One region of the Staphylococcus debuckii genome, then DNA from elsewhere that is predicted to be linked to it. Evidence: riboswitches for the same ligand, from Rfam matches in the RefSeq annotation. Region 1 holds a riboswitch; each other region holds the start of a gene.

Region 1 (4,631 bases):
CTCACCGCCAGAGAATCCTTCGTTAAGGTAACGTTGTGCCATGTTTGGATCCATATCCAAGAATTCCATCTCTTTATCTAATTTCTTAATGAATTGCATTAAGTTGATTTCTTTACCTTCTTCACGTTTCGCATTGATAGCTGAACGCATGAAGTCTGCATTCGTTACACCAGTAATTTCTGATGGATATTGCATTGCTAAGAATAAACCTGCTTTAGCACGTTCATCTACTTCTAATTCTAAAACATTTACACCGTCAAGTAATACTTCACCTTGTGTAACAGTGTATGCAGGGTGACCCATGATAGCTGCTGATAATGTAGATTTACCAGTTCCGTTTGGTCCCATAACTGCATGAATTTCTCCAGTGTTAATTGTTAAATTAACGCCTTTTAAGATTTCTTTATCCTCAATAGACACGTGTAAGTCTTTAATCTCCAATGTTGATGGCATTAAAAGTCCCTCCGTAAACATAAATAGTATTTCATATACTAGTTTATAATAATTTTAATCTGTAGTCAAAATAGCACTACATTGATACATTTATAAATTATAACGCAATTGACCCCTTTAATAAACCTTTTGAGCACCTAAATTAAAAGAATTCTAATCTAGGAATCACTATTGAATTGATACAATTTCGTGATTTAATTCACTAAAAAAATTCTTGTTGATTCTCATTTTCTAGCATCAAATTATCATTACCAATATTTCTGTCACAATAATAATATTGACAAATTTAAGTAAAACAAAAACTATACTTCTTATTATAAAAAAATCGACAAACGGTCCTTTTTCCGCCCTTTTTAATTGTTTTTAAACAAATAAAAACCCCGTAAACGTTGAATTTACAGGGTTTTATTAAAAACATACTGTTATTCTGCTGGAATTACAGCACCATCATATTTTTTATTGATGTAATCTTTGATTTCTTTAGATTGCAATGCTTTGATTAAAGCTTTGATTTTTTTCTCTTTTTGGTCGCCATCTTTAACAGCAACTAAGTTTGCATATGGGTTACCTTCTGGTTTTTCAAGTGCAATTGAGTCTTTTTTAGGACTTAAATGTTGTTCGATTGCAAAGTTAGAGTTGATAATTGCTGCATCAACATCTTGGTTTTGATAGATTTTTGGTAAGTACTCTGCTGATTGTTTGTTATTGAATTTGATATCTTTTTTGTTTTCTACAATATCGCTGAATTTAGCATCTTGAATTTTAACACCTTTTTTCAACTTGATTAAGCCGTCATCTACGAAGAATTTCAAGAAACGTCCTTCTTCAGCAGGGTTGTTGGAAACATAAACTGTTGCGCCTTTTGGAAGATCTTTTAAGCTTTTATATTTTTTAGAATATACAGCCATTGGTTCTAAGTGTACGTTACCTACTGATACAAGTTTGTAACCTTTACTTTTCTTTTCAGTGTTCAAGTAAGGTGTATGTTGGAAGAAGTTAGCATCTAATTCGCCATTATCTACCAATTTATTCGGTGTAGTATAGTCGTTGATTGTTTTGATTTTTAAGTCATAACCTTCTTTTTTCAAGATTGGTTTAGCTTTTTCTAAAATTTCAGCATGCGGTGCAGGAGATGCGCCTACTGTGATTGTTTTCGAATCGCTGTCTGATTTATCTTTGTTGCCACAAGCTGCTAAAGCTGCTGTTAATACTAAAACTGCTAAAATACTAATAATTTTTTTCATTTGCTTTACCCCTTTTTTGAAATCAATATTAACGTTTGTCTATTTTATTAGTAGCCCAGTCACCCACGTATTGGATGATGAACACAAATACTAAAATAAGGATAGTTGAAACTAAAATGACATCATTTTGGTTTCTAGTAAATCCTGTTAAGTAGGCCAAGTTACCTAGACCTCCGGCACCGATTACACCAGCAACTGCTGTAGATCCTACTAAAGCGATTGCTGTTACTGTGATACCTGAAATTAAAGCTGGACGTGCTTCTGGAATTAACACTTTTCTGATAATTGTCCAAGTATCAGCTCCCATAGAACGTGCTGCTTCAATCACACCTTTATTAATCTCTTTGAACGCAATTTCTACTAATCGTGCATAGAATGGTGCTGCACCGATTACTAATGCCGGCAATGCACCTGTTGGTCCGCTGATAGTTCCTAAAATCAAACTTGTAAATGGAATTAATAATAAGATTAAAATGATGAAAGGAATCGCTCTGAACAAGTTAACAATAAACGAAACAATTTGGTAGAACACTTTAGCTACAGGTGATTTGCTTTTAGCAGTTAAAAATAAGAGAACCCCTAAAATTAAACCGATGATAAATGCAAATACCGTAGAAATTGCCGTCATATAAAGCGTTTCAATTGAAGCTTGCCATACTTGATCCCATTGAACGTTCGGCATTGTAATCATTTCTTGAAGTATATCGCTGAATGATTTATCCATGACGTACCACCTCCACGTTCACACTGCGTTTTTCCAATTCGTTTTTGAACTCATCAAAATATTCAGTTTTCAATCCTGCAATATGTACAATCAAGAAACCAACCGGTCCATTTTTAGAATGACGAATATTTGCTTCTAAGATGTTGACATTTAAATCATATTGCTGCGTGATATAGGATACGAGAGGTTCAGTTGTTTCTTCTCCCGCAAAGTTAAATCTGAGGATATAACCATCTTCCGCTGCCGGAATTAATTCTTCAATAGATTCGTCGAATTCGTCATTTAAACCTTCTTTCACAAAACGTTTAGTGACTTGATGTTGCGGATTCTCAAATACTTCTTTCACATTACCGCGCTCAATTACACGTCCATTTTCCATCACTGCAACTTCATCACAGATTTGACGGATAACGTTCATCTCATGCGTAATGATAACAATCGTTAAATCTTCTTCTTTTCTAATTTTTAAAAGTAGTTCTAAAATTTCATCCGTTGTTTGCGGGTCTAATGCACTTGTTGCTTCATCACATAACAAGACTTTTGGATCATTCGCTAATGCACGCGCAATACCGACTCTTTGTTTTTGACCTCCAGATAATTCAGAAGGATAGGCCTTTTCACGTCCGCTTAAACCTACCAAATTAATTAATTCTTTGGCTCTGGCTACAGCTTTGTTGCGCTTAACACCTGCAATTTCCAATGGAAACGTAATGTTATCCAACACTGTTCTGGACCATAATAGGTTGAAATGCTGGAAAATCATGCTGACTTTTTGACGTTTCTTTCTTAACTGCGATTTAGAAAGCTTACCCAATTCTTCTCCGTCTATAATCACTTCACCTGAAGTTGGTTCTTCTAAATAATTTAAGATTCTGACAAGCGTACTTTTACCAGCGCCTGAAAACCCGATAACGCCGTAAATCGTACCTTCTGCTACATCTAAATCGACATGATCGACAGCTAGTACATCTTGATGTTTCGTCTTATACCGTTTGACGATTTGTTTGAGTTGAATCACCCTATACTCCCCTTTCCTTGCTTACATTACCACATTAAAAAATGCTTTCTCTTATCGTCGCTTCAAGCGATAAAGAGAAAGCAATTTAAAATTTCTTTCTCTCATCTTCAAAAGCAGTTCAACTTTTTGTGAATTGGCACCATTTCTAATAAGACGGTTGCCGGGTTTCGCAGGGCACATCCCTCCACCTCTCTTGATAAGAGATAACACTATTTAATTGATATTTATCCTACCACTTCACTCTGTGATAGTCAATAACTATTTTAAATTTTCTAATAAATATGGAACAGATTGAAATGCGTAAATTCGCTTTATTTCTTGATCTTTAGACATCAACATTACTACCGGAACAGATTGTATTTTATATTGCTCGCTGAAATCCGCATGAAAGTTCAAGTCCGCTTTGACTACTGGCAGTTGCAATATATCATTTGCAATATCCAGCATTCTTTCGGAAATTTTGCACGTTCCGCACATTGGTGTATAACCAAATATCAGATGTTTGTCTTTATCAAAATTTTGGGTAATATCTGTTCTAGTTGTCTTGCTTGTACTCATCTATAAACTAATCCTTTCACAGGAGCTTCATCTTTTACGTTAAATCCATATTTTCTAAGCACTCTAGCAAGGTAAGGTCTAGGACAGCGAGCTACTTCACAATAGGTTTTGTCCACAAAGATATGCTCGCTTTCTGAAAGATAATGTTTAAACCATTGGCGGATGCGTTGTCCTTCTTTATCTGCATCCACGAGGATATAGACTGGGCGTTCATATAGGGATTCAATCATATCGTCTAATTTATCAATCCCCATTGTGCCGTGTGTACAAATGATTTGGACTGGTTCGTTCATCACCTCTTGAACACGCTTTTTATCTGTCTTACCTTCAACAACGATTACTTTATCTAACAATGCCATATTCACTACACTCCAATACTCTCGTGATATCATTGCATAATACTTGCAAACGTGGTGCTTAAGTTAAGAAATACGTAATAATATTAAATTTTGCTAATCAAACTTATAATTCTATAGTAACGCAGAAACTTATCGCTTTGCATGAAAATTGTTTTGAAACAAATGCATTATGTACTCAACTGTTAAGTAACTGCACTTTACTAATATAGTTAGTTATATCCATTTCCACGAAAAAAATAACCCCAAAATACAAAGTATCCTGGAGTTGCTTTTTC
Region 2 (4,631 bases), 310 kb from region 1:
ACAAAGATTTTAGATTTTTTATTAAAAAAGTTATTGACGGGTAGGTTATCTTATTATATAATAATTCTTGTGTTAAATATTACATGGAGAAATACCCAAGTCCGGCTGAAGGGATCGGTCTTGAAAACCGACAGGGGCTTAACGGCCCGCGGGGGTTCGAATCCCTCTTTCTCCGCTACTTAAAAGACTTCGATTCAGGCAACTGATTCGAAGTCTTTTTTTATTGTTCTATTAAAAAAGTGGAATCGAGACTTTATTTTGTCTCAATCCCACTCTGCTTATTGCTTATTTCAAACTATCTGTAATATCTTTGATTTCTTTTTGAGATAGATCCACGATTTTTTCTCCATCTTTAGTATCTTCTTTTAAAGCTTTACGTGCTTCTTTAGAATGATACAATTCAGCAACTTTCTTGTATGTTTTATTATCTTTATCTTTGTCATTTACAGCGATAATATTGATATAAGGTTTAGATGTATTAGTGTTATCTTTTTCTAAGAAAATTGGATCTTTCTTAGGATCTAAACCTGATTTAGAAGCTACACCATTATTAATAACTGCAATATCTACATCGTCTAAAGAACGTGCTGTTTGTTGCGCATCCACTGCTTTGATATCTAAATCTTTCTTGTTTTCTACAATATCTTTCTTGCTTCCTTTTAAGCCGAAGTCTTTAGAAAGTTTGATATAACCTGCATTTTCTAAAAGTTTCAATGCACGTGCTTGGTTTGATACATCGTTAGGAATAACGACTTTTGCCCCTTTTTTCAAATCTTTAACGTCTTTAATCTTCTTAGAATAAATACCTAATGGAGCGAAGACTGTTGTACGGATTGGTGTGATATGAGTCCCTTTGTTTGCTTTCTCATATTCATGCAAGAATGCGAAATGTTGGAATGCGTTCATGTCGATATCCCCATCGTTTAGCGCCTTGTTCGGTACGTTGTAATCAGAGAATTTCTTGATTTCAACGTTGATTCCATCTTTCTTCGCCAGTTCTTTCACTTTATCCCATACCTTTGTATCATCTGATGCGACCCCTACTGTGACGGTCTTATCATCTTTCTTATTGCCGCCGCAAGCCGCAAGTACTACGACTAATGCCATTAATAATACTAATAACTTTTTCATATCCTAAAAAACCCCTTTGTGTGATTAATTTCTGCGAATCTTCTTAGCCAAAACATTCCCGAGAGATTGAATCAGCTGAACCATAATGACTAAAATAACTACTGTAATAACAATGACGATAGTATCAAAACGTTGGTAACCATAAGCTAAGGCCAAGTCACCAATACCGCCGCCACCTACTGCACCGGCCATAGCTGTTGAACCAATCAAACCGATGATTGCAGTAGTAATCGCTAAGATTAATGATCCTAAAGCTTCTGGCATTAAGAAGTAGCGAATAATTTGGAACGGTGAGGCGCCCATTGCATTCGCTGCTTCGATAACCCCTGCGTCTACTTCCAATAATGAATTTTCAACGAGACGCGCAATGTAAGGTGCTACGTATACCGTTAAAGGTACAATCGCCGCTGCTGTACCGATGGATGTCCCTACGATTAATTTAGTAAACGGTACAATCGCAATTAACAAAATAATGAATGGAATCGAACGAAAAATGTTAATAATCGGATTTAAGATATGATAGATTGCTACATTTTCCCAAATACCATTTTTCTTCGTCACTACTAGTAAGATGCCTAAAGGAATCCCAATTAATGCACCAATCACTAGTGAAATTGAAACCATCAATAACGTTTGATAGAGTGCTTCCCATAATTGCGACGAGTCTAAAGATGAACCAAGCATATTATCCAACCTCCTCATATTCGATGTGATGTTGTTTCAAGTAATCATATGCGCGTTGTTTCTCTTCGTCAGTGCCTTTAATACGTAATGTCAAATAACCGACTGAAGTATCTTGAATATCCGACATCGAAGCATAAATGACGTTCACTCCTAAATTAAAGTCTTTAATCAATGTTTGGATCACAGATAAGCCTAATTGAGCACCTTCCATATAAACTTTCACATCTTGATAATTGGCATCTGTCGGTAATTGATGAATCATCTTCTCACTGATGTCTGTGCTGATAACTGTAGAAACGAAGTTCTTCGCCGTTTCGGTTTTCGGGTGACTGAAGACATCTAAGACAGTGCCTTTTTCAATGACGCGCCCTTGTTCCATAACGGCAACTTTATCGCAAATCTTTTGAATGACACTCATCTCGTGAGTAATCAATAAAATCGTTACTTCAAATGTTTCATTCACTCGCTTTAAGAGTCGCAAGATAGAGTCCGTAGTAGCTGGATCGAGTGCACTTGTAGCTTCATCACACAATAAAATTTGAGGATCTGTGACAAGTGCTCTGGCGATGGCTACTCTTTGTTTTTGACCACCAGAAAGTTCATTCGGATATTGTGAGCCTTTATCTCCAAGTCCGACGAACTCTAACATTTCATCTACTTTCTCTTTTATGTATTTTTTACTCTTGCCTTCCAAAATCAGCGGCATTGCCACATTATTAAATACCGTTTTAGAATTCAGCAAGTTGAAATGCTGGAATATCATACCAATATTCTTCTTAACTTTACGCAATTCTTTCTTGCTGTATTGATTTATTTGATGTCCATCGACAACGACTTCACCAGATGTTACATTCTCAAGCTTATTTACCAAACGGATTAAAGTACTCTTACCTGCACCGCTGTAGCCAATAACACCATAGATTTCTTGTCGTTCAACAGTAAAGCTGACATCCTTTAAAGCTTGAATTTCTGTTGAGCGCTTATGGAATGTTTTACTCACATCCTTGAACTCAATCATAGGTTAGTCCCCCTCTGATAGTTTGAAATGAATGAATTTTGCCTCTATTTTGACTTTTATTTTGAAAAATAAAAATTCCGGGGACAATGAAACAAGTCCTCGGAATAATTTGGCTCGTCTCATCTTTACAGCATTTGCTGTAGGAATTGGCACAGTAATCGAATAGTTACGATTTCGATCCTGCTGCCGAGGTTTCATAGGGCCTGTCCCTCCACCTCTCTGGATAAGAGTTATGTATTCAGTTCATTTATATTTCATATATTACATTACTGAGTGAAAAAGTCAACATTAATTTTTAGAAAATTGTTAATTTCAACTTAATTCTAAACACTAGAGCTAGTAAGCGTTTGCAACTTTTCAACTCAATAGTAAAGCTATTCAAAATCAGTTCATTTACTCGTTTTCTTTTTCTCTTTTCAAAATTAAAAAAGAACCAGGCACGGTGGCCTGGCTCTTAATTTGAAGAAAACTTTATTTATTTTTGATTTTTACGACGTTTCATGCCGAACATCATTGCAGTTCCTAAGCCAGCAAAGATAGTACCATAAAGCATTGGTGCTGTATCGTTAGCGCCTGTATTTGGTAATACTTTTGCTTTTGGTTGATTTTGTTCTGGTTTCGCTTTGCTTGGTTGAGTAGCTACTTTATTTGGTGTTGAAACTTTCGTAGTTGTTTTTACTTCTGGTTGATGATTTGGTTCTGGGTTTCCAACTTTATGACCACCGTCATGGTTTACAACAGGTGTGTGAGTGCCTGTTACTGGTGGAGTTGGTCGAGAATTACTTGGTGTTGTATTTTGATTTGGTACAAGCGGCGTGTTAGTTTGTCCACCATCGTTCGGTGATTTACCTGGATGATTTGGTCCACTTGGTGTCGGTGTCACTGGTTGATTCGGTACAACAGGTGTTGCTGGCACTAATGGAATCATTGGAATCGTAACTTTTGGTGTTTCAGGTTTATGACAAGGTACGATAATTTTAGTTTTATTTGCACATTGCAATACTACGTTACCTTTCACATCGTGGTTATATCCAATAATCACAACTGCATTACCATTTTCATCGCATGGAATTTCGATACGTTGACCATCGCTAAATACAATAATGTTTGTATTATATTGATCAATGTAATTATTCACGATATAAACAGGTGCTGTTGGTTGAGCATCTCTGCCATCACGTCCATCGCGTCCGTCTCTACCATCTCTACCGTCTCTACCATTAATACCGTCACGTCCGTCTTTACCTTTCATGACTGTAATTGTATTGCCATCGCTAAATTCTACGACAGTATTACCATCTTTATCTTGATGTGAATCTTTAACAGTAACAGATACGCCGTCTTTGCCTTTTGGAATAGTGATTTCTCTGCCATCGCTGAATGTCACAATTGTATTGCCGTTCGGGTCTACAGATTGGCCAGTGATTGTGATAGACTTGCCATCTTTGCCGTCTTTTCCATCTTTACCTTTCAAGACAGTGATTGTATTTCCATCAGTAAATTCTACAACTGTGTTGCCGTCTGCATCTTGGTGTGAGTCTTTAACAGAAACAGATCTGCCATCTTGACCTTTAGATACAGTAATTGAGTTGCCATCACTGAATGTCACAACAGTATTGCCGTTCGGATCTACAGATTGACCAGTAATTGTGATAGATTTGCCATCTTTGCCGTCCTGACCGTTCAAGCCGTCTTTTCCGTCTTTACCTTTTAACACAGTGATTGTGTTACCGTCAGAGAATTCTACAACTGTGTTGCCGTCTGCATCTTGGTGTGAATCTTTCACAGTGACAGATGT
Region 3 (4,631 bases), 580 kb from region 1:
CGTTGTAGCTACTATTTTGTATAGAGAAATTGCGCACATGGATTTTAAAAAGGCGTTTATTCTCTTTGAAAAATTGAATAGGGTACAGTTAACGGGTGTGTTTGCAATCGGTGCCGCATCTATTTTACTGCTCAGCTTTTATGACTATATCATGGTACGCACATTGAAGTTGTCTATACCTTTAGGAAAAGTCTTTAGAATTAGTTATATTATCAATGCTTTGAATTCCATCATTGGATTTGGTGGATTTATCGGTGCAGGCATGCGTTTGGCAGTTTATAGAAATTATACTAAAGATACCAAGACTTTGATGCATTATATTTCGTTAGTCTTGCTATCGATGTTGACAGGATTGAGCTTCCTATCGATTTTGGTAGTCACACATGTCTTCAATGCATCTCATTTGTTATATCGCTATCCTGCTGTACATATTATGATGTATGTCGTGGCATTATTCTTACCGGCATTTATCATTTTTACCATCAAGAAGCCGGTTCAACAGAATCATCGGTTAACAGGTGTTTATCTTACGATGGTTTCAGCGGTTGAATGGATTGCTGCAAGTACAGTATTGTACTTTTCATTGCGTGTCGTTCATTTAGATGTGCCATATACTTCGGTAATCGGTATCTTTATTATCGCTGCCATAGCAGGTTTGATCAGTTTCATCCCTGGTGGCTTCGGAGCCTTTGATGTCGTGATTTTAGTAGGTTTGAAATACTTAGGCTTGCCAGAAGAAAAAATATTGCTAGGTCTCTTAATGTATCGTTTTGCTTATTACTTTATACCGCTGCTCATTTCAATGATATTATCTATCTTTGAATTCGGTACTTCTGCAAGACGTTATATTGAACAATCCAGATATTATACACCGGCAAAAGAAGTCACTAGTTTCTTATTTTCTTATCAAAAGGCTGTCGTTTCTAAGATTCCTTCGTTATCTTTAGGAATTTTAGTCGCTTTTACTAGCTTGATGTTCTTATTAAACAATGTATCGATTATTTATGATGGATTATACGATCCTAATCACATGTTTTATTATATTATTGTGACGATTCATACGAGTGCTTGTTTGATTTTAATGTTGAATGTACGAGGAATTTTTAAACAAAGCAGACGTGCCATTTTATTTGCTTTATTTGCGATTATTATCATTTTTGCGATTACCTTGTATATGAATACATCGGTATTGCTGATGTTTTGGCTAGTAGTTCTATTCGCATTGTTGGTTTATTCATTCAACAAAACAACGATTTTGAAACGACCACTTCGACTGCGTCATATTGTCGCTATGTTTTTTGTCAGTGCAGGTATGCTGATTTTAAATCATTATATTATTAAATTAGTGTTGAATGCGTTAGATGCATACAAGATGGAATTAGATAATTCGCTCCTACGTTATTATTTATGGTTGACGACACTCGTCATTTTCATCCTTGTGGCATTTATTGTCTGGTTATTTGAACAAGCATATTCTAAAGAGCGCCCGAAACCGGATTTCGAACGTTGTACAGAGATTATCCAGCAATACGGCGGCAACTATTTAAGCCACCTTATCTATAGTGGCGATAAAGAAGTATTTATGGATGAATCTGAAGAAGCATTTGTGATGTACCGCTACAAATCCAATGCTTTAGTTGTACTTGGAGATCCTATCGGTAACCCGGCACGTTTCCACCATTTATTAGAGACAATTTATGATTATGCAGTGAAGATGGGCTATGAAGTGATTTTCTATCAAGCGAGCGATCGTTATATGCCGTTGTATCATGATTTCGGTAATCAGTTCTTTAAATTAGGGGAAGAAGCGGTAATTGATTTAACGACCTTTACGACTTCAGGTAAGAAACGCAGAGGCTTCAGAGCAACATTGAATAAAATTGCTGATCAAGAGATCCAATTTGAAATTATAGAACCACCATTTTCACCGGAATTGATGAAACAATTGAAACAGGTCAGTGATGCATGGCTGGATGGAAAAAATGAAATGCATTTTTCAGTCGGCCAATTTACAGACAACTATGTCTCTAAAGCCCCGGTCGGTATCTTAAAAGAAAAAGACGGTAGAATTATTGCGTTCAGTACTTTAATGCCGACGCATTATAATGATTCATTCTCTGTAGACCTTATCCGTTGGCTCCCTGATGTTGATTTACCATTGATGGATGGTTTATACCTTCATATGTTGTTATGGGGCCAAGAACATGATTATAAAGCGTTCAACATGGGAATGGCGACATTATCTAATGTTGGACAGACGGAGTTCTCTTACTTGAATGAACGTATCGCAGGACGCATATTCGAAAACTTCAACAATTTATATCGCTTCCGCGGATTGAGACAATATAAAGAAAAGTTTAAACCTCACTGGGAACCAAGATACTTAGTATATTCTAGACATAGTTCCTTATGGCAGAATATGTTGAAAGTACTGCGTGTTATTCGTTCTAAACAATAGCATATGGAAAAGGAAACCTGATTGTCTGAAAGCTAGGCAATCGGGTTTTTATTTTTAAAGAGAGTACTGGGACAGTGTTTTTCAGCAAGCAAAGTCTAAATTAATTTCTGAAAAATGAGAATAGTCTGTTGACAAGGAGAAAGAATAGTTTTATACTCTGATTAAATTATATAAAACTTATCCAGAATGGTGGAGGGACTGGCCCGACGATACCAGGCAACCTATTTAAGTTAGGTGCTAATTCCAGCAGGTGAAGACCTGAAAGATAAGAAGTTTTGAGTCTATCTTTTCAGGTAGGCTTATTTTTTATGTTAAATAAGGGGGAAATAGAACATGACAAACGATTTTAAATTTGAAACATTGCAATTACACGCAGGACAGGAGGTAGATCCTACTTCGAATTCGAGAGCAGTACCCATTTATCAAACGACATCTTTCACATTCGATGATACACAACATGCGGCAGATTTATTCGGTTTAAACGCATTAGGCAATATTTATTCTCGCTTGACGAATCCGACCGTGGCTGTCTTTGAAACACGTGTTGCGGAATTGGAAGGCGGTGTTGCAGGGGTAGCAGTGGGTTCTGGTATGGCGGCTATTACGTATGCTGTACAAACAGTAGCTGAAGCAGGAGATCACATTGTAGCAAGCTCTACTTTATATGGTGGTACTTATACTTTATTCAGTCATACTTTGCCTAAGTATGGTATTGATGTTTCTATTGTCGACAGCAAGAACTTTGATGAAGTTAAAAATGCTATTAAAGATAATACTAAAGCGATTTATATTGAAACAATCGGCAATCCTGAAGGTAATGTAGAAGATGTAGAGAAATTAGCAGAAATTGCGCATGAAGCGGGAATTCCATTAATCGTGGATAACACTTTTGCTTCTCCATATTTATTCAGACCATTAGAACATGGCGCGAATATCGTGGTACATTCGGCGACTAAATTTATTGGCGGACATGGGACTTCTATGGGAGGCGTCGTAGTAGATGGCGGCAACTTCGATTGGAAACAAAATGACAAGTTCCCTGGTTTGACTGAACCTGATGCATCTTATCATGATTTAGTATTTGCGGATGCCTTTGGAGAAGCTGCTTTAGCGTTCAAAATCAGAACGACGTTATTACGTGACACAGGTGCTTGTCTGTCTCCTTTAAATGCTTTCTTACTCCTTCAAGGATTAGAAACATTATCTTTAAGAATGGAACGTCATGTTGAGAATGCTGAAAAGGTTGCTAAGTTCTTAGATAATCACGACAAAGTAGAATGGGTGAAATATGCGGGTCTTCCTTCTAGTGAGTACTATGATTTGAAAGAAAAATATCTTCCTAAAGGTGCATGTTCTATTTTCACTTTCGGTGTTAAAGGCGGTTATGAGGCAGGCATTAAATTTATCGAGTCGTTAGAATTATTCTCATTGCTTGCGAATGTAGGCGATGCTAAATCATTAGTGATTCATCCGGCTTCTACGACACATGCTCAATTAACTCCAGAAGAACAATTGACTGCGGGTATTACTCCTGAAACGATTCGTATTTCTGTAGGTCTTGAACATATTGATGATATCATTAATGACTTGGAAAAAGGATTAGACGCGATTTAACATGTTATTTACGAATAAAATTCCTATACTGCCTATACTACAAGAGGAGCACATCGAGTTTGCAAAACAAAGAATCAACGATGGTTTAAATCTCTTGATTGTTAATTTAATGCCGGTAAAAGAAGATGCAGAAAGACAACTGCTGCGATTGCTTGGACAAACGGATCATCCGATTAATATTGATTTTACCTATCCAGTGACTCATCAAAGCCGAACTTCTTCAAATGTGCATGCGGAGCAGTATTATCAGGAATTTGATGATATCAAGGATAAGGATTATGATGGTTTGATTATGACAGGAGCACCTGTTGAACATCTTGATTTTTCTGAAGTAGATTATATCGAGGAATTAAAGACTATCTATGAGTGGTCAGAAACTCATGTGAAACAACGTCTGTTTATTTGCTGGGGTGCACAATTTGCTTTGAATTATCGTTACGGTATTCACAAAAGAATGTTTCCTGAAAAATTAACAGGAATTTACCGCTATCATATTATGCAAGCACACCCTGTTTTATGCGAGATTCCTGAATATATCATTCCTCAATCTCGCGGTTCC
Region 4 (4,631 bases), 1.0 Mb from region 1:
TTAGACAAAAAAACAAGGTGACTGACCATATCTTAGTGTTCGCAATCAGCGACCCTTAGTGTCAGATGCACCTTGTGAAGTGAAATCTTCTAATAAATGTTTGCTCGTTTTCAAGTTAATAGATGTAATCGAAATTACAAATGCTTTCTCTGCTTTATTTGTGTCTACATGTTGCTTACTTTCTGATTGTGCCTGATGACTAATGTCATTTCCAGCAACCGCGCTATAAGATGGAGGCGGTCCACTTTCTTTCGTTTCATTTGAAGAAACTTGCTTGCCTTGCATAAAAGTAGTCACACCGTTTTGGAATTTAGCAAGCTCTGTTTCATTCGATACTAAGACAAGTAGAAAAACCAGACAGCAAGTCAGAATGCCAGCATAAATCCATAATAATACTGTTCTCATTCTACTTCCCTCGTCGTTCTGTTATCGTGTTTACAATATTAACACACAAATAAGGCTAAATCTTTATGTAGCATGCTATTTAAACCAAATGTAATATACGTAATAAATGTAACACAATCGATATTTTTTAAAGGTGACAACTCTATTTAATGTAAGAGTTTTCAATTCAATAAACACCATGATTTCATCCATATAAAAACGTGCAGGAAACCTTTTTTCATTTCGTTTCATCTGCACGTCTTTACTTGCTTTTAATTCAATTATGTTACAAATCTAATACATTTAATTTAAGCGTCATTATTCTAACGCATTCTGCGCTTGCTCAATAGCTTGTTGAATAAAATGATGCGCAGCTGTTAGTTGTTGAAGTTCCGCTTCTGCCAATTGAATTGGTAAGCGTTTTGCAATTCCTTCTCTAGAGATTAAGGATAATAAGCTGAGTGCTCCTTCTTTAAAACCATATTCTCCATGTACTTCTGCACTGACTGGTTCAATGCTTTGTTCATTGAGCAAAATAGCATGTGCGAGTTGTACAGCCGCTCTCGAAATAGCTGAATTCGTCCAGCCTTTTTTCTGGAAGACTTCGAATGATACTTCGTCAATACGTTTGGAGATTACATTCTTATCTATTGGTGTGCTGCCTGTTAAGCTTTCAAACTCTTCTAATTCAATGCCATGGATTCTCACTCTGCTCCAAATCGGTACACCATGCGAACCATGTTCACCTAATACAAATGCTTCTACATTTTTCGGGTCTACCTTATAATGGTCTGCAATTAACGCTCTGAATCTTGAAGATTCTAAGATTCTCCCTGTACCGATAACCTTTTCAGCAGGATAACTTGAAGCCTGTCCTAAGTAAGTCATCGCATCTACAGGATTTGAAATCACTATAACGACAGCTTCTTGTGTTACTTGGTTCAGCTGTTCAAATACTGAATGAATAATTGAACTATTCGCTCGTGTCAATAAGGTACGATCTGCCATATCTGGAGTAGAAGGCGCGCTTGCAGAAACAATCACTATCTCTGCATCCGCTAAATCTTGGTAACTGCCCTCATATATCTTGATATGATGCGTATGATTTAAACCTTGTAAATGATGATGATCTAAGGCTTCCCCGTGTGCTAAATCTTCATTTGTATCTATCAATACAATTTCTGAAAAAGCACCTAGATACTGTGCATCCGTTAATACTTGGCTGCCTACGCGTCCTGTTCCGATAATGCCTAACTTTGTCATATGATTACCACCTGTTGTCAGTTATTTTGCTTCATACGGTACAACGTCTTTACCGTATTTTTTCTCAATAAAGTTTTTCATATCTTTTGATTGTAAGACTTTAATTAACTCTTGGAATTTCTTATCGTTCTTATGCCCTTCTTTTACTGCAAGGATATTAGCGAATGGAGATGATTTATCTTCCATGACAATCGCATCTTTAGAAGGTTTCAAACCGTTATCCATCGCATAGTTGGAGTTCATAATTACAGCTGCCCCTTCTCCGCTTTTATATGTTTTTGGTAAAAATTCTGCGCCTTGTTGATTGTTGAATTTCAGGTGTTTTTTATTTTCAACAATGTCATCAAATTTAGCATCTTCTATTTTGACACCTTTTTTAAGTTTCACTAGACCTTCATTAACAAAGAATGATAAGAAACGGCCTTCTTCAGCCGGATTATTGGAAACATAAATTGTAGAGCCGTCCGGAATATCTTTAATATTTTTATACTTCTTACTATAGACACCCATCGGCGTTGTAAATACTTTTCCGACTTCTTCAATCTTATAACCGTGCGACTTTTTCTCCGCGTTTAAATAAGGGACATGTTGGAATAAGTTCGCATCTATATCTCCTTTATCCAACAATTTATTCGGTACTTTATAATCATTCACTACTTTAATTTCTAGGTCATAACCTTTTTTCTTCATTTCTTCTTTAGCATGTTCTAATACTTCTCCATGCGGTGCTGGGGATGCTGCTACGGTTATTTTCTTATTTTCAGCGCTTTTGCTTTGGCCGCACGCCGCAAGTGTAAAGATGACTGCTAACAATGCAAACAAACTTATGAATTTTTTCATGTCTATTGACACCTTCCTATGTATAAGTTCTTCAATAAAATCTACTCTTCCTTCACACAGAAAAAGACTTCCTCTGTAAAAGAGAAAGCCTTAAATACTTTCTCTCATCTTTATAAGCTTACGCTTAATGTGAATTAGCACCTTTTCATATAATGATGGTTGCCGGGCTTCGTCGGGCACTTCCCTCCGCCGCTCTGGATAAGAGTTTAATTGATTGAATTGTATTAAGGTTACCACTAACTTAAAATGCGGTCAATGAGATTTTAAAATTTTCTGATAAATAATGGTTGGCAGAATATCTATTCACAACTTTTGTGTCAACTGTTGCGAGCATAGATATACTGTCTCAATATTGAATTTTTACTTTAAGTTTCCAGAAGACACTTCATCTAATAACTGTCCTAAAGGTCCTTTGTACATTAATAAATATAAACTATTAATAAGCGCTTCTTTAGATATTCTGTCAGGATCAAGCACCCAAAATTTAATAGTGGAAATAATAGCGCCTGCTATAAAACAATGAAAATATCTATAGGGAATAGTATTGATGTTTTTTTCATTGTTCAATATAGTAGTTAAATTTTGTGCTATAGTTTCAGACAATTTATCTTCGATAGCACTCTTTCTTTTCATATTAAATAAAACTTCATATAACTCAATATTCTTAAGTATAATTTCAACTATATTTTGAGAGACACCATTAAATAAGTCATTCAAACTTTTTTCATTTCTTTCTCTAAATGTAGATAGTGCATTATAATTTATATGTTTTTTGATGTTTTGAATTTCATTGTCTTCTAATGCGGTTAATAAATGGTACTTATCTGTATAATACTTATAAAATGTCGCTCTATTGATATCTGCTTCGTCAGCTATCTGTTGAATAGTTATTTCCTCTATCGAATAAGTTTTAAGCAATTGAATAAATGCACTGCTGATTGATTTTGTGGTACGTCTGACTCTGCGATCCATTTGTTCGTCTCCTTTTTTCGTTTCTAATTAACATCTCTATGATTGTAGCAATATCAGAAAATTACTTTTCTTACATATTTCTCTAATTTGTTGCTTAACATTCACATTCGTCCTAATTGGTTATTGAGTATAGTTTTTACGAGTTTATAATAACACATAGAATGATAAGCAACATCGTGTTGCTTAAAATTAGGAGGAAACTTTATGAAGAAAAAATTACTATGGCTTATCCCTATTGCAGCAACACTTATCCTTATAATCTTAGCAACAGCCTTTTATCCTGCTTATAATCCGAAACCTAAAAATGTTCCTATCGCAGTATTAAATAAAGACAGTGGTTTTGAAGTTCAAGGTAAATCTATGAATATAGGAGAAAGTTTTATTGATAAACTAAAAGAAAGTAAAAATGAAACTATAGATTGGAAGCAAGTAGATAATACAAAAAAACTCAATAAAGGGTTAGAAGATAATAAATATGTTGGAGCTATTGTGTTCGATAAAGATTTTTCAAAAAATGCTCTAAGCAATGCGCAAAATAAGATTATGTTAGAAAAACAAAAAGAAATAAAAGAAAAGGTTAATTCAGGCGAGTTATCACCTGAACAAATTAAAATCATGCAATCAAAAGTAGGTAAAGGCGCACAAAAAGTACCAGAACCGAAAGAAGCACAAATAGGAATTATCATTAACCAAGGGAGCAATGCACAAGTATCGAATATCGCCCAACAAGCTTTAACTAAAATTTCAGACAAATTAAACAATCAAATCAGCAAACAAAATGTTGAGTTATTAGCTAAAAATAATATCGATCTCCCAAGCAATTCGATCACTTCGTTAATCCTGTAAAAGTGGATACTACTACTTTGAATAAAATTAAAGACAACCAAGCTAATGGCAATGCAGCTGCTGTTATGTTTTCACCTATTTGGCTAACGTCTCTTATTATAGCTATTTTATCTTTCTTTACATTTAAAAATAGAGAGAAATTAGCTCCAAGTAAAGACAAATTGTGGTTTGTATGCAAACTCATTTTATCCATTACTACCGCCGCTTTTGTCGGTTCATTCATCTACATTTATTATATGAGCGGTGTTTTAAATTTTGATTTTAATCAACCTGTAATTACAGCAACTTATATTGCAATTGCTATTTTAGGTTTTTCTGCTCTGATA

Evidence for each region. Region 1 has a riboswitch for S-adenosylmethionine ahead of CNQ82_RS03990 (methionine ABC transporter ATP-binding protein). Riboswitches for the same ligand answer to the same signal wherever they lie in the genome.
Region 2: it holds a riboswitch for S-adenosylmethionine, as region 1 does, so the genes downstream of both, CNQ82_RS02550 (methionine ABC transporter ATP-binding protein) here and CNQ82_RS03990 (methionine ABC transporter ATP-binding protein) in region 1, are expected to answer to the same signal.
Region 3: it holds a riboswitch for S-adenosylmethionine, as region 1 does, so the genes downstream of both, CNQ82_RS06855 (O-acetylhomoserine aminocarboxypropyltransferase/cysteine synthase family protein) here and CNQ82_RS03990 (methionine ABC transporter ATP-binding protein) in region 1, are expected to answer to the same signal.
Region 4: it holds a riboswitch for S-adenosylmethionine, as region 1 does, so the genes downstream of both, CNQ82_RS12300 (MetQ/NlpA family ABC transporter substrate-binding protein) here and CNQ82_RS03990 (methionine ABC transporter ATP-binding protein) in region 1, are expected to answer to the same signal.

Annotation. Positions count from the first base shown of each region.
Region 1 is NZ_CP033460.1:885,135-889,765, reverse strand. Features, by position in the region: gene sufC (Fe-S cluster assembly ATPase SufC) at 1-453, opposite strand, end outside; gene CNQ82_RS04000 (MetQ/NlpA family ABC transporter substrate-binding protein) at 876-1,697, opposite strand; gene CNQ82_RS03995 (methionine ABC transporter permease) at 1,726-2,421, opposite strand; gene CNQ82_RS03990 (methionine ABC transporter ATP-binding protein) at 2,414-3,439, opposite strand; SAM riboswitch class I at 3,538-3,642, opposite strand; gene CNQ82_RS03985 (thioredoxin family protein) at 3,698-3,997, opposite strand; gene CNQ82_RS03980 (toprim domain-containing protein) at 3,994-4,356, opposite strand.
Region 2 is NZ_CP033460.1:572,493-577,123, reverse strand. Features, by position in the region: tRNA gene CNQ82_RS02565 (tRNA-Ser) at 86-175, shown strand; gene gmpC (dipeptide ABC transporter glycylmethionine-binding lipoprotein) at 286-1,131, opposite strand; gene CNQ82_RS02555 (methionine ABC transporter permease) at 1,156-1,815, opposite strand; gene CNQ82_RS02550 (methionine ABC transporter ATP-binding protein) at 1,817-2,833, opposite strand; SAM riboswitch class I at 2,950-3,063, opposite strand; gene CNQ82_RS02545 (YSIRK-type signal peptide-containing protein) at 3,309-4,631, opposite strand, start outside.
Region 3 is NZ_CP033460.1:1,465,199-1,469,829, forward strand. Features, by position in the region: gene mprF (bifunctional lysylphosphatidylglycerol flippase/synthetase MprF) at 1-2,458, shown strand, start outside; SAM riboswitch class I at 2,633-2,730, shown strand; gene CNQ82_RS06855 (O-acetylhomoserine aminocarboxypropyltransferase/cysteine synthase family protein) at 2,792-4,072, shown strand; gene CNQ82_RS06860 (homoserine O-acetyltransferase/O-succinyltransferase family protein) at 4,074-4,631, shown strand, end outside.
Region 4 is NZ_CP033460.1:2,532,597-2,537,227, forward strand. Features, by position in the region: gene CNQ82_RS12290 (hypothetical protein) at 46-405, opposite strand; gene CNQ82_RS12295 (lactate/malate family dehydrogenase) at 703-1,647, opposite strand; gene CNQ82_RS12300 (MetQ/NlpA family ABC transporter substrate-binding protein) at 1,669-2,487, opposite strand; SAM riboswitch class I at 2,589-2,692, opposite strand; gene CNQ82_RS12305 (TetR/AcrR family transcriptional regulator) at 2,848-3,459, opposite strand; gene CNQ82_RS12310 (YhgE/Pip domain-containing protein) at 3,664-4,305, shown strand; gene CNQ82_RS12315 (hypothetical protein) at 4,323-4,631, shown strand, end outside.